Regions from separate parts of the Sporomusa rhizae genome, predicted to be linked through region 2. Evidence: riboswitches for the same ligand, from Rfam matches in the RefSeq annotation. Region 2 holds a riboswitch; each other region holds the start of a gene.
What was found. A riboswitch is a leader RNA that binds a small molecule or an ion and turns the genes downstream of it on or off. The one in region 2 is predicted to bind S-adenosylmethionine.

Region 1 (4,179 bases), 2.8 Mb from region 2:
TGCCGGACTATCAACACCGAATGCCGACAGCATGTTATCATACCGTCCGCCGCCACACAGCGGGAAGCCCAAGCCAGGCGTATAACCTTCGAATACCATTCCTGTATAATAATCAAAATCACGAATAATACCTAAATCAAAATTTACATAGCTATCCACACCATAGGCTGTTAAGAGCTTGCGGATGTCGGCAAGGTTACCCAGTGCCGTCCGGCTAAGTTCATTATTTGTTAGCTGGTATGCTTTATTCAGCATTTCGTCCCGCCCATGCAATACCGGAATCTGTTTTAGCAATTCTTGTGCTGCCGGGCTCAGACCACTTTGGTCTAAGAGCTCGCCCAGCCCTACCAAATCGCGGCTAACCATGGCATACTTTACTTTTTGCTGATATTTCGGACTCAGGCCGCTTTCTGCCATAAGGCCGTTGATAAAATCAACTTGGCCCAAACTGATTTGAAAATTAGTCAGCCCGGACTCCAGCATAGCTTCTACAGCCAGCGCCACAACTTCAGCATCCGCGGCCGGGTCAGGCGCTCCCAAAAGTTCAACGCCGGCCTGATAAAACTCGCACTGCCTGCCAGCCTGCGCCTGTTCATGTCTAAAGACGTTATTGAGGTAAAACAGCCTGATAGGCAGAGGAGTTTCTTTCAGCCTGGTGGCCACTACCCGGGCAATTGGAGTTGTCATATCCGGCCTAAGCGCCAAAGTCCGGTTGTTTTTATCAAAAAACTTAAAGACATGCTGTTGAATATCACTCCCTGTACCTACCGTCAGGGTTTCCATATACTCAAAGGTCGGAGTTACAACTTCTGCATAACCCCAGCGGGAAAAGAGTTCCGCCAGCGCGCCTTCGACAATCCGTTTCTGTTTGGCTTCACGCGGTAATAAATCCCGCGTGCCATACGGAATCTGAGGCACGAAATTATTATTATTCATAATTACACTCCATTCTGATCTGCCTGGTCTTCTTCCAGGCGCGCCAAAACTGTCTTATAGCCATCTGCCCCGTAATACAGACAGCGTTTAACTCGGCTGATCGTTGCCGTGCTGGCACCGGTTGCGGCAACAATGTCATCATAAATTACCCCTGCTTTCAACAGCCGGGCAACTTCCAGCCGCTGTGCCATCGATTTTAGCTCGCCAATGGTAGATACATCCTCAAAGAATTGGTAGCACTCTTCTTCGGTTTTCAATGATAAAATAGCGCGGAACAGTTGGTCGGTAATATCGTCTTTTAACTTAGGGTTTGCTGTCATACAGCTACGCCTCCCTGTACATACTTGTTATTACATAGCTTATTCGCTGTTTGCAGAATTTTTCCTTCTTTATTTCTTTTCTTCTTTATTTAATTAAAATACCCTAAAATAAACATTCCCACTTATTTGGCAAATAATACTATTTATTTTTTTGTTGACAGGTCTCTGAGCGCCATGTTAATATAAAGCTCAAGTAAATTACATATTGTTCATCAAGAGCTGGCTGAGGGAATGGCCCAATGACGCCGCGGCAACCATCGCAAACGCGAACGGTGCCAATTCCACAGGATTAATTCCTGGCAGATGAAGAACTGGACAACAAAGCCTCTTCGGACTGCCGAAGAGGCTTTATTTATTTCTGAAAGGAGGAGCACATAAAGTAATTTACATGCAATTTTAAGGAGGATTAATTTTTAATGAAAAAGTTTACTTTACTATTAATTGCCGCCATATTGGCTTTATCCGCTTTTGTTGCCGGTTGTGGCAGCAAACAACCAGCCGCTCCTGCTGCTTCAGATAAAACAACAATCAAAGTGGGTGCAACCGCTGTACCACATGCCGAAATTCTTAATGTGGTTAAACCGCTGTTAGAAAAAGAAGGCATCAATTTGGTTATCGTTGAGATGACCGACTATGTACGTCCCAATATTGCCGTAGCTGAAAAAGAGCTTGATGCTAACTTCTTCCAGCACATTCCTTATCTGACCAAATTTAGCGCCGAACGCAAACTGGATCTCACCTACACTGCCGCAGTGCACATCGAACCAATGGGTATTTACTCCAAGAAAATTAAAAACCTTAACGATCTGCAAAATGGCGCTCAAATCGGTATTCCTAACGACCCTACCAATGGTGGACGCGCATTAGCATTGCTAGCCAAAGCCGGAATTATTAAGCTAAAAGATGGTGCCGGTGTTAACGCTACCATAAAAGATATTACTGAAAATCCTAAAAACGTAAAAATCCGCGAACTCGAAGCTCCGCAACTGCCCCGCTCTCTTGACGATGTTGCCTTAGCAGTGATCAATACCAACTATGCACTTGAAGCCAAACTTGTTCCTACCAAAGACGCTCTGTTTATTGAACAAAATGACTCCCCTTATGTTAATATCCTTACCGTGCGCAAAGGTGACGAAAATCGTCCTGAAATCCAGAAGCTGACAAAAGCTCTGACTTCACCGGAAGTTAAGAAGTTTATCAATGACAAATATCAAGGCGCAGTAGTACCTGCGTTCTAATTGCAACAGGCTTGCACCTTTCTTATAAAAAGGAGCAAGCCTGTTTTATTATCTATTTTCTCTCTACTCCCAATTTTCCGGATTAAGTCCTGCCAGTTCAGGCAACACAAACTTTCCGTCTTTGCGAACCAGCTTGCCGTCAAACCAGATTTCTCCACCGCCGTAAGCCGGGGTCTGAATGCACACCAAATCCCAATGAATAGCCGATTTATTGCCGTTAAAAGCAGTAGCATAGGCATTACCGGGAGTAAAATGAAAGCTGCCGCTAATCTTTTCATCAAATAATATATCCCGCATTGGGTGATGAATATAGGGGTTTACCCCTAAGGAAAATTCACCAATATAACGTGCTCCCTCATCAGTATCCAAAATCTGATTCAAAGTTGCGGTATGATTGGCAGTAGCCTCAACAATTTTCCCCTTCTCAAACCGGAGACAAATATTATCAAAGGCCTTTCCCTGAGTAATAGTCGGGCAATTATAGGTTACAACACCGTTCACCGAGTCTTTGACCGGGGCGGTAAATACTTCTCCACACGGGATATTTCTCAGTCCACAGGATTTCATAACAGGGATTCCACTGATGGAAAACTCCACATCGGTCCCTGGACCGGTTATACGCACCTGATCGGTTTGTTCCATAAGTTTCACCAACGGTTCCTCAGCTGCTGCCAGTTTGGCGTAATCCATATTGCTGACTTTAAAATAAAAATCGGCAAATGATTCGGTGCTCATGCCCGCCATCTGTGCCATGGCAGGTCCGGGGTACCGCAATACACACCACTTGGTTTTAGCAATACGAACATCTGTATGTACCGGCTTCCACCAGTTTTGTTGGTATATCAGGGATTTTTCAGCTGGAATGTCAGACAGCTCATTTACATTGTCATAGGCACGAATAGCAATATACGCGTCCATGTTCTGCATTCGCACAGCTTCCCAACCAGCGATTAAGTCTATTTGCTCTTTATCACATTCAAATAATAATGCCCGCTGTAAAGCCTGGCTCTTGAAAGTTACAAACGGCATACCGCCTGCCTTATAGGCTTCAGATATTAATGCCCGGGCAAGATCTTGCCCGCCGTCAAAAACTTCAATAAGCAGTTTTTCTCCCTTTTGCAGACGAACCGAATAATTAATAAGATTAACCGCCAGTTTTTTTATTCTTTCATCCAACATATGAATTCCTCTCCTTTTTTTGTCAGGCTGCTGCCTTGCCGTCCCCGCCCGACTTCCAGTAAGTTATCTTGCTTTAACAAGTGCAAACGGTAGCGAAGCTGTTGTTCGGTTATATCCCATCCCTGGGTTCTCATTTGGCTAATTATATAGTTTCTGCCGACAGCATAATTGGCTTTTTTTATAGTCTGCAGAATCCCTTGCATTTCATGAATAAACCCCTTACTTACATACGACTGGTACATTGTTTCAAATTCATGATTATAAGCATCTGTAGCCACCTGACTATACTTTTCCTCTCTGTTAAACAACAAATGTTCAGTCAACACAACATCATCGACAATGTGGCCCAAGTACTGTATGACATTTTCAAGTTCTCGAATATTACCAGGCCAGCCATATTGCAGCATAATTTCGATGGCGCCCTGCGAAAACTGAAAAGCCGGTCGTTTAAGCTCATGACATACCCGTTTTATGAACTCCTGTATCAACAAAGGAATATCTTCTTT
Region 2 (4,179 bases):
TCAACCATTAAAAAGAACGGTGGCTCGAGAATATATTCTTAGGCCACCGTTCTTTCCTCTATTCCCTGCGCTTTCATCGGGCCTATTCACCGATTACCCGGACTTGTTCTTCCCGATCTTCTTTTATTTCAGCAGTTCATTAATCTTTGCCTGCGTTTGCGTCAGCCCATCTCGCGCTGAAATGCTGCCGTTCAAAATCCGGTCCCTTACATCAAGAAGAAGTTGCTCGGCCTGAAGACCTGCATCTCCCGGAAAAGAAGTCCAGGATACTACGCCATCCATCTGTGTCGTTGCAGCGGCCATCATTTTATTTTCAACCAAAAAGTTCTTTAATCCGTTCTCAGCTGTGGCAACATCTTTACGCGGCGGCACATATCCCGTACCCTTAGTCCAGGCCGCCATGGATTCAACGCTATACAGGAATTTTTCAAATTTCCATGCTGCTTTCTGTTCTTCCTTCGTCTTAGCGGTAATAGCCAGGAAACAGCCGCCTGCCGGCAGTCTCTTCGGCTTGCCCTGCCATGCCGGCGAATTTATTGCTGCAACGTCAAAAGAAGCACCCTTTTGAATGTTTGCACGCTGGGCGATTGTTGTATATAACATGCCTACATTACCATTAATAAAAGACTGTACGCCCTCACCCCAGGAAATGTGTAATGCGGATTTCTTATTGGCGACCATATCTGCATAAGCCTCGTACGCTTGAATACCTTCTTCAGAAGCAAAACTTGCCTTGCCATTTGTCATCATTCTTGCACCGTTACTTTCCATAAGTGCCTGTTGCGCCCAGTTATCGGCAGGCTCCTGCATATAAAAACCGTATTTTCCTGTCTTCTCTTTAATGGTATTAGCAAATACAATCAACTCTTCCCACGTTTTTGGCCCGTTTTCATCCAGACCGGCCTGCCGCAAAAGATCTTTGTTAATATAAAGCACCGGAGTGCTCAAGGAGTAAGGAATACCTACCTGACTCCCTTTGCTGTTTTTAGCAAGCCCTAATACGTTGGGCAAAAAATTATCCTGCAAAAAGGTTTTATCCTCAGGAAAGTTCTCATCAATTACTTTCTGTGGTTCAACATAGCTGAAGTTATTAGAAAAGTAATCCAAAAATGCCCAGCCAATTTGTACTACGGCCGGTGATTTTCCGGTTGCAACCTCCGCCTGCAGATTCTGCATTAAGCCCTTGTACATATCAGGATTGTATCGTGCCACAACCTCTACGTCTTTGCTCTGGGCATTAAATTCGCTAACAAGTTGTTCTACTGTTTTTCCTCCCTGAGTCTCTGCATTACAATGCCAGTATTCAATCTTTACCTTTTTCCCATTCGGCGCCGAATTTCCTGTGGAACCAGGAGCTCCGCAGCCTGCCAGCAGCATGGTACTGAGCAATCCCATAGCTATTATCTTTAGGATATTTTTCTTCACCTTTATGTACTTCCTCCCCCTCTGGATTTTGCTTTCAGTATAGCACCCGGAAAAAACCTTAATGTTACAATTATGTAAAACCTATGTAAAGAATTACTATAATGGCTGCGATTACTTAGCTAATTCCCCTATCCTGCAATTAAAAAGGCTGAAACACTTGTTTTCCAAGTATTTCAGCCTTTTGCATAAAGATAAATGGGAGGATTTTCGTGTGGCTTACCCATTCTCACAGCCTATTGGAGTAAAGATAATTTGATACCTGTCTTTCCACCTTCAACCGCTATCGATTATATGATGCTTCCAGTAATCTATTCACTTATCTATCAATATTGCGCAACCTGGAGATCTTTCATCACAGCAATCTGCGTCTTATCGGGTATTTTTAGTTTTATTATGGAACCTATATTAGTTAAATCAGGCTTTTATGTCCCAATAAAGTGGACAAATCTCCATTCTTTCCCCGCTTACATCACTTTAGGCATTATAATTAAGTTACTTGTTGAACAAATGAAAGTAGTTAGTGCCCGGCATAAAAGTTAGAGGAACACAGGGGATAGGGCCTAGTAAATAATTATTGACAAACTTTATTGATTGTGTCAAAATAATATTCATTAAAAATTAAAAATAATATCGAACTTATCAAGAGTGGTCGAGGGACTGGCCCTATGACACCCAGCAACCAGCATTTATGCAAGGTGCTAAATCCAGCGGAGCAATCCGGAAGATGAGTGATTATGTTTAGCAGACGGCTCTTCTTACGGAAGAGCCGTTTTTGTCGTTATTGTCATAATAAATTAAGGAGTTGGGTTATATGAAATTAGCAACCAAAATTGTCCATGCCGGCCTGGTAACTGACAGGACTACCGGAGCCATCAGTACCCCTATCTATCAGACAGCAACCTTCCGTCATCCCGAGCTTGGCCGTAGTACCGGCTATGACTATTCCCGCACCCAAAATCCCACCCGCCAAGCAGTCGAAGAAGCTATAGCCGTTCTGGAAGAAGGACATGCCGGTTTTGCTTTTTCCTCAGGCATGGCCGCCATTACGGCAATACTTATGTTATACCGGCCAGGAGATCATCTTATTATCACCGAAGACTGCTATGGCGGGACATATCGCATTCTTGACAAGTTATTTAGCCAATTCGGCTTGACAGCTACTTTTGTCGATACCGGCAATCTTGAAGATGTGCGCCAATCGATACAGCCTGCCACTAAAGCTATATTGCTTGAAACACCTACCAACCCGCTGATGAAAATTGCCGATATCCGGGCTATTACGTCTATAGCCCGTAAGTATAGCTCCCATCCTATTCATACTATTGTTGATAACACCTTCTTATCCCCCTATTTCCAACAACCTTTGGCGCTTGGCGCCGATATTGTCGTTCATAGCGGCAGCAAATATTTAGCCGGGCACAATGATGTTATCTGCGGCCTAGCCGTTGCCAAAGATCCAGCTCTGTGCGAAAAAATCGGTTTTATCCAAAACGCCACCGGCGCGATTCTCGGACCTCAGGATAGCTGGCTACTGCTCCGCGGTCTCAAGACGCTGGCAGTTCGGTCGCGTCAACACGAAAAAAACGCATTATCTGTCGCCGAATGGCTTACCACCCATCCCAGTGTTAATAAAGTGTATTATCCCGGCCTGGCAGACCACCCCGGTAAAAAAATTCAAGACGCCCAGGCGTCCGGGTATGGCGGCATGCTGTCCTTTGTAATAAACCACCCCCTCCTGCCTGGTGAGATACTGCGCAAGGTAAAGGTCCTCCAATTTGCTGAAAGTTTGGGCGGTGTCGAATCCTTAATTACCTTCCCTGCAATACAGACCCACGCCGACATTCCGGCTGACATTAGAGAGCGGTTAGGCATTAGCGACTGTCTGCTGCGCTTGTCGGTCGGTATTGAAGATGTGGAAGATATTATTACCGATTTAGCACAAGCGCTTGCGTAAAATGAAAGAAGGTAAAATAATTTACCCCTGCTTGTTACTGGCCCAAGGACTTGAGTAAAATTGCCCAAGCAGTGTGGAAGCTGGGCTAAGATTTTTTTCTTGACAATACCCCCAGGTAGTGTTAGCATAATGAAAAATAGTAAATACCGGTAAAGCTGATCAGAGAACTGAAGGCTAAAGATAGTTTAAAATAACTATGCTCTAGCCTTTTTTTAAACTTAATATATAGCTGATTAGAGAACTAAAGGCTAAAAAGTGATACAAGTCGCTTTTTAGCCTTTAGTTATTTGAGGAGGAGATTATGAATGAAAAAACATGAATGGATAGTAAGCCAACACCGCAAATTGTCTGCTATGATCCAGACGCATAGTTTTACCGTAACACAGACCCCTGTCGTCATTTGCTGCCATGGTTTTACCAGTGAGAAAGTCGGCACCAATCAGCTAATGCTACATATAGCAAATGCCATTGAGGCCGCAGGTCTCATCGCCATTCGCTTTGACTTTAGCGGTTCCGGCGAAAGTGATGGTGAATTTGCCACAGATACTACAATAAAAAATTGGCAAACCGATTTGCGAAATGTCATAGCCTGGGTAAAAAGCTTGCCCGAATTTGAAGGCCTGCCAATCTATCTCTTAGGGCACAGCTTAGGCGGCTTGATTGTGCTTAGTCATGAAGACAGCGCTATTGCCGGCCGGGTAGCGTTAGCCCCAGTCACTCAGCCTGTCCAAAATTTTCAAAACATAATTTTTGGCCCCGACTTATGGCAGCGTTCTTTAAATGGCCGGACAATAGCCAAC
Region 3 (4,179 bases), 1.3 Mb from region 2:
TAATAATGTCTATTTGAGAAAAAACTGCCCGGAGCATGGCGAGGTTCAAGTCTGTGTGTGGGAAGGAGAGCCTGGGTATCTTGATTGGGTTAACCCGCAGATCCCATCGTCACCAGTGGCATGTGCAACCCAAGTCGACAAAGGCTGCCCGTTTGACTGCGGTCTATGTCCGGAGCACCGTCAGCAAACCTGCTGTGTGTTGTTGGAAGTAACAAATCTATGCAACCTGCACTGTCCGGTTTGTTTTGCCTCTGCTTCAGAGAGCTGCAAGGAGGAGCCTGACTTCAAGGTTATTGAGGGCTGGTACCGAATGCTAATGAATAGTGGCGGCCCGTTTAACATTCAGCTATCAGGTGGCGAACCAACTATGCGTGATGATTTGCCGGAGATTATAGCTTTGGGCAAAACGCTAGGTCTGGTTTTTTTCCAGGTTAATACCAATGGTTTACGTTTGGCGGCAGATGAACAATATGTAGAGAGATTAAAAGCCGCCGGTCTCAACTGTGTCTTTTTGCAGTTTGATGGGATAAGCGACGATGTCTACCTAAAACTGCGAGGGCGGGCACTATTTGACCTCAAAAAAAAGGCAATAGAGGTTTGTGCGGCACATGACCTTGGGGTGGTACTTGTACCGACTCTGGTTCCTGGTGTAAACGACAGTCAGTTGGGTGATATTTTGAAATTTGCCATAAGAAACATGCCGATAGTCAGGGGTGTCCACTTCCAACCTGTAAGCTATTTTGGGAGATATCCCGAAGAGCCTGACGACAGTGGCCGTATTACGCTTCCTAGGGTGCTTCGTGAAATTGAAAAACAGACAAACGGGCAAATGAAAGCAAGTGATTTCCGTCCGCCAGGTGGCGAACATGCCCATTGTTCTTTTCACGCTAACTTTATTTTAATGCCGGACGGGCAAATAAAACCGCTTAAACAAGATTCGGCGAGCGGTTGTTGCTGTCAGGGTAAGCCGGCAACAGAGGGGGCAAAACGCGCCAGGCAGTTTGTTGCCAGGCAATGGTCAGCTCCGAAAATTGGTACTAAGTGCAAGGATCAATTAACTCAGGCGGGTGTTGGAAATACAGCCAGTCTTGATGCATTTCTAGAACAGGTGAATACCTATACGCTTGCCGTTTCGGGGATGGCATTTCAAGATGTATGGAACTTGGATTTGGATCGATTAAAACAATGTTTTATTCATGTAGTCGGGCCAGATAACCGGCTGATTCCGTTTTGCGCCTATAATCTCACTAACCGTCAGGGCGCACCGCTGTATCGGAAGAAACTAGGAAAAGACAGTATAATATAAAAACCAAAAGATGTTATGTTGACACGGAATGATAAACATGATAATATATATAACTGTCGTCGGTAATACAATTTACGCCTCGGTAGCTCAGTCGGTAGAGCAGAGGACTGAAAATCCTCGTGTCGACAGTTCGATTCTGTCCTGAGGCACCATTTAAGCGGAAGTAGCTCAGCGGTAGAGCATCGCCTTGCCAAGGCGAGGGTCGCGAGTTCGAATCTCGTTTTCCGCTCCATTTTTTTTATGGCGACATAGCCAAGTGGTAAGGCACAGGTCCGCAAGACCTTTATCCCCTTGTTCAAATCAGGGTGTCGCCTCCAAATAATGCCGGGGTGGCGGAACTGGCAGACGCAACGGACTTAAAATCCGTCGGAAAGAAATTTCCGTACCGGTTCGATTCCGGTCCTCGGCACCAATATTAAAATAAGTTAGGAGCTGTCTAAAGGCAGCTCATTTTTATTTTTTTGTAAAAAATATGCAAACATGTTGAAAGGTAACTACAGTTCAGTAAGGGTTAATGTTTTGTACCGGGTTCTTTATTAATTGGTTTTGGCTTGGTTGATATATTGACATTTTCTAGATGTTCGTGATAAAATTTATTCAATTTAAAAGAGCTCTTATCAAGAGTGGTCGAGGGACTGGCCCGATGACACCCGGCAACCGGCAGTTTACTGCAGTGGTGCTAAATCCAGCAGGAGTAATCCTGGCAGATAAGAGGAAGGTGTAGACACAGGCCCCTTTCCTCGGAAAGGGGCTTTTTATATTTTCCTCTTGAGCAAGTAAGAACGACTAAGGTTTGTGCCCTTGTTCTAAAGAATTGGCGCAAACAAAGTCTTTTCTTAGATTTACGAAAAGAGTATGGCCATTTGGAGGTGCTGTTTACAATGAGTACTGTTACCCTGACGCGCGAATTAGCGCAAAAAAATGTTCCGGAGAAAAAACATAAGCAACTGCGAATGTGCCAGATCAAACGAATGTCGCCGATGGCAGCCATGTCTAATGTTAAATCGATACTAATAGATGATTCTGGAACAAACAAGGAATTTCAGGTTTCTTATGACAGGAAGATTGCGCTTGTTTCCTTTTTCAATTCTACGCCAGATAACGGTGCTGGAAAGATAGCGAGTGTTTTAGAGTCTGTTGCCGGCTATGGAGCTGTCCTGGATATGGTGTCTATTCAGCCGCACCAAGTGAGTTTTGTAGTCCAGGGAGCTTTTTTAACAAAAGTTTGTGAAGGGCTGGAAAAGCTACAGTATAAGCCTGAGGTTATTGACGATTGTGTTAAAGTTGCGGTACAAACCAAAAACGGACATTCGCTGTTAAATGCAGTAACGGTGGTAGCGGCAGGCTTAGCGCAAGCCCATATTCCCATATTGCGTTTAACTGAATCGTATGGGCTGATTGAAGTTCTAATCAAAAGCAGCCATATTCAGCAAGCCCAGCAGGTTTTAACAGAAAGAAGTGGTTTCTTTGGACACTAAGGAGCAGGAAGAAATGAGAGGAGATCATTCGATGACGGATAGAGGTAAAGGATACAACGAACATAATGAAGTCGGCAGCTTGGCCCCAAGAGAAGAGGCGGGGAATGAAGTTGTTATTATTATTCGTGATGGCAAAGTAGTAACATTTATTCAGAAAGATAGAAATGTGCCGCTCGAAGGCATGTATGGCGACGGAATTTAAATTTCAGAGAGCATCTGTTTAAAGGGACAACAGATGCTTTTTTTTATTAGGATAAAGACTTATGGCATAGCAAATTCGTTTAAAGACAGCTTAAATTCTTTGCAAGAAATGCTGCAAAAAAATATTTCCACGCTAAAAACACAAGGAATTTTCCAAATTGTGTAGAATAACAATATTTAAAATTAAAATTCAGAACGATGTTCGGTATAACCGAACGTAGGCTAGTGAGGAAGAAATAAATTGAGCCAGAATATATCAAGTAATACTGAAAAAAGCAAATACTTAGTTGCATCCGTTGACCGGGCTATCGAATTGCTTTTTATCCTCGAGGGTTCATCGCGCGAAATGGGCGTTACCGAATTAAGCCGGGAGCTCGGAGTGCAAAAAAGCACTGTACACAATTTATTGCAAACCTTATTGGCAAGAGATTTTGTCCGGCAGACCGATACCGGACACTATACCTTGGGTTTTCGACTGATGCCGTTAGGCTTAGCCTGTACAGAACGGCTAAATATCCGCAAGATCGCCTCCCCATACCTTAAAGCTTTGGTGGAAGAAGTTGATGAAGCTGTCTTACTGGCCGTATTATCAGCCGGGCGCCTGACCATTGTGGATAAATTTGAACCAACTCGGCCTGTTTTCATCATTCCGTGTTTTGATTATTGTAATACATTCCATAGTACGGCTTTAGGCAAGGTTTTCCTTGCCTATAATACTGATGAGTTTATTGAAAAAGTGCTTTGCCAGGCATTACCGCAATACACCGCTTGCACCATTAATGACAGACAGGCGCTTACTGAGGAAATTGTTAAAATAAAAGAGCAAGGCTATTCTGTGGCGAGCAATGAGACCATGGAGGGTGTTACTTGTATTGGAGCGCCAATCCTTAATGCCAACGGCAAAATTGAGGCAGCGATTACTGTTTCGGGAACTACGGCTTGTTTCGACAAAGAAAAGTATGAGGCAGTTGCGCAAGTCATGAAAGAAAAGGCAAGATTAATTTCCCAAGAGTTAGGGTATCGTGGTTATTTATAGCCAAGACATACTAGTTTAGACGGAGGGGAATAATGGATATTCAGCGAGAATATCGAGCAAAACTTACGGTTGCCGAGCAAGCAGTCAAAATGGTAAAATCAGGACATTGGGTAGATTACAGTTTTGCGACTGCCCAGCCTATTTTGCTGGACAAAGCA

Region 1: another riboswitch for S-adenosylmethionine. It lies ahead of SRRS_RS17465 (MetQ/NlpA family ABC transporter substrate-binding protein); the one in region 2 lies ahead of SRRS_RS02965 (PLP-dependent aspartate aminotransferase family protein).
Region 3: another riboswitch for S-adenosylmethionine. It lies ahead of SRRS_RS08670 (hypothetical protein); the one in region 2 lies ahead of SRRS_RS02965 (PLP-dependent aspartate aminotransferase family protein).

The regions. Positions count from the first base shown of each region.
Region 1 covers NZ_CP156925.1:3,685,495-3,689,673, forward strand. Annotated here, with positions in the region: gene hisZ (ATP phosphoribosyltransferase regulatory subunit) at 1-936, opposite strand, end outside; gene SRRS_RS17460 (YerC/YecD family TrpR-related protein) at 939-1,256, opposite strand; SAM riboswitch class I at 1,463-1,566, shown strand; gene SRRS_RS17465 (MetQ/NlpA family ABC transporter substrate-binding protein) at 1,673-2,494, shown strand; gene SRRS_RS17470 (aminopeptidase) at 2,558-3,673, opposite strand; gene SRRS_RS17475 (sigma 54-interacting transcriptional regulator) at 3,655-4,179, opposite strand, start outside.
Region 2 covers NZ_CP156925.1:649,522-653,700, reverse strand. Annotated here, with positions in the region: gene SRRS_RS02970 (ABC transporter substrate-binding protein) at 124-1,425, opposite strand; SAM riboswitch class I at 2,059-2,156, shown strand; gene SRRS_RS02965 (PLP-dependent aspartate aminotransferase family protein) at 2,237-3,379, shown strand; gene SRRS_RS02960 (alpha/beta hydrolase) at 3,685-4,179, shown strand, end outside.
Region 3 covers NZ_CP156925.1:1,936,014-1,940,192, forward strand. Annotated here, with positions in the region: gene trsS (radical SAM (seleno)protein TrsS) at 1-1,306, shown strand, start outside; tRNA gene SRRS_RS08650 (tRNA-Phe) at 1,383-1,458, shown strand; tRNA gene SRRS_RS08655 (tRNA-Gly) at 1,464-1,538, shown strand; tRNA gene SRRS_RS08660 (tRNA-Cys) at 1,549-1,623, shown strand; tRNA gene SRRS_RS08665 (tRNA-Leu) at 1,630-1,718, shown strand; SAM riboswitch class I at 1,918-2,020, shown strand; gene SRRS_RS08670 (hypothetical protein) at 2,188-2,784, shown strand; gene SRRS_RS08675 (hypothetical protein) at 2,816-2,986, shown strand; gene SRRS_RS08680 (IclR family transcriptional regulator) at 3,227-4,021, shown strand; gene SRRS_RS08685 (acetyl-CoA hydrolase/transferase family protein) at 4,054-4,179, shown strand, end outside.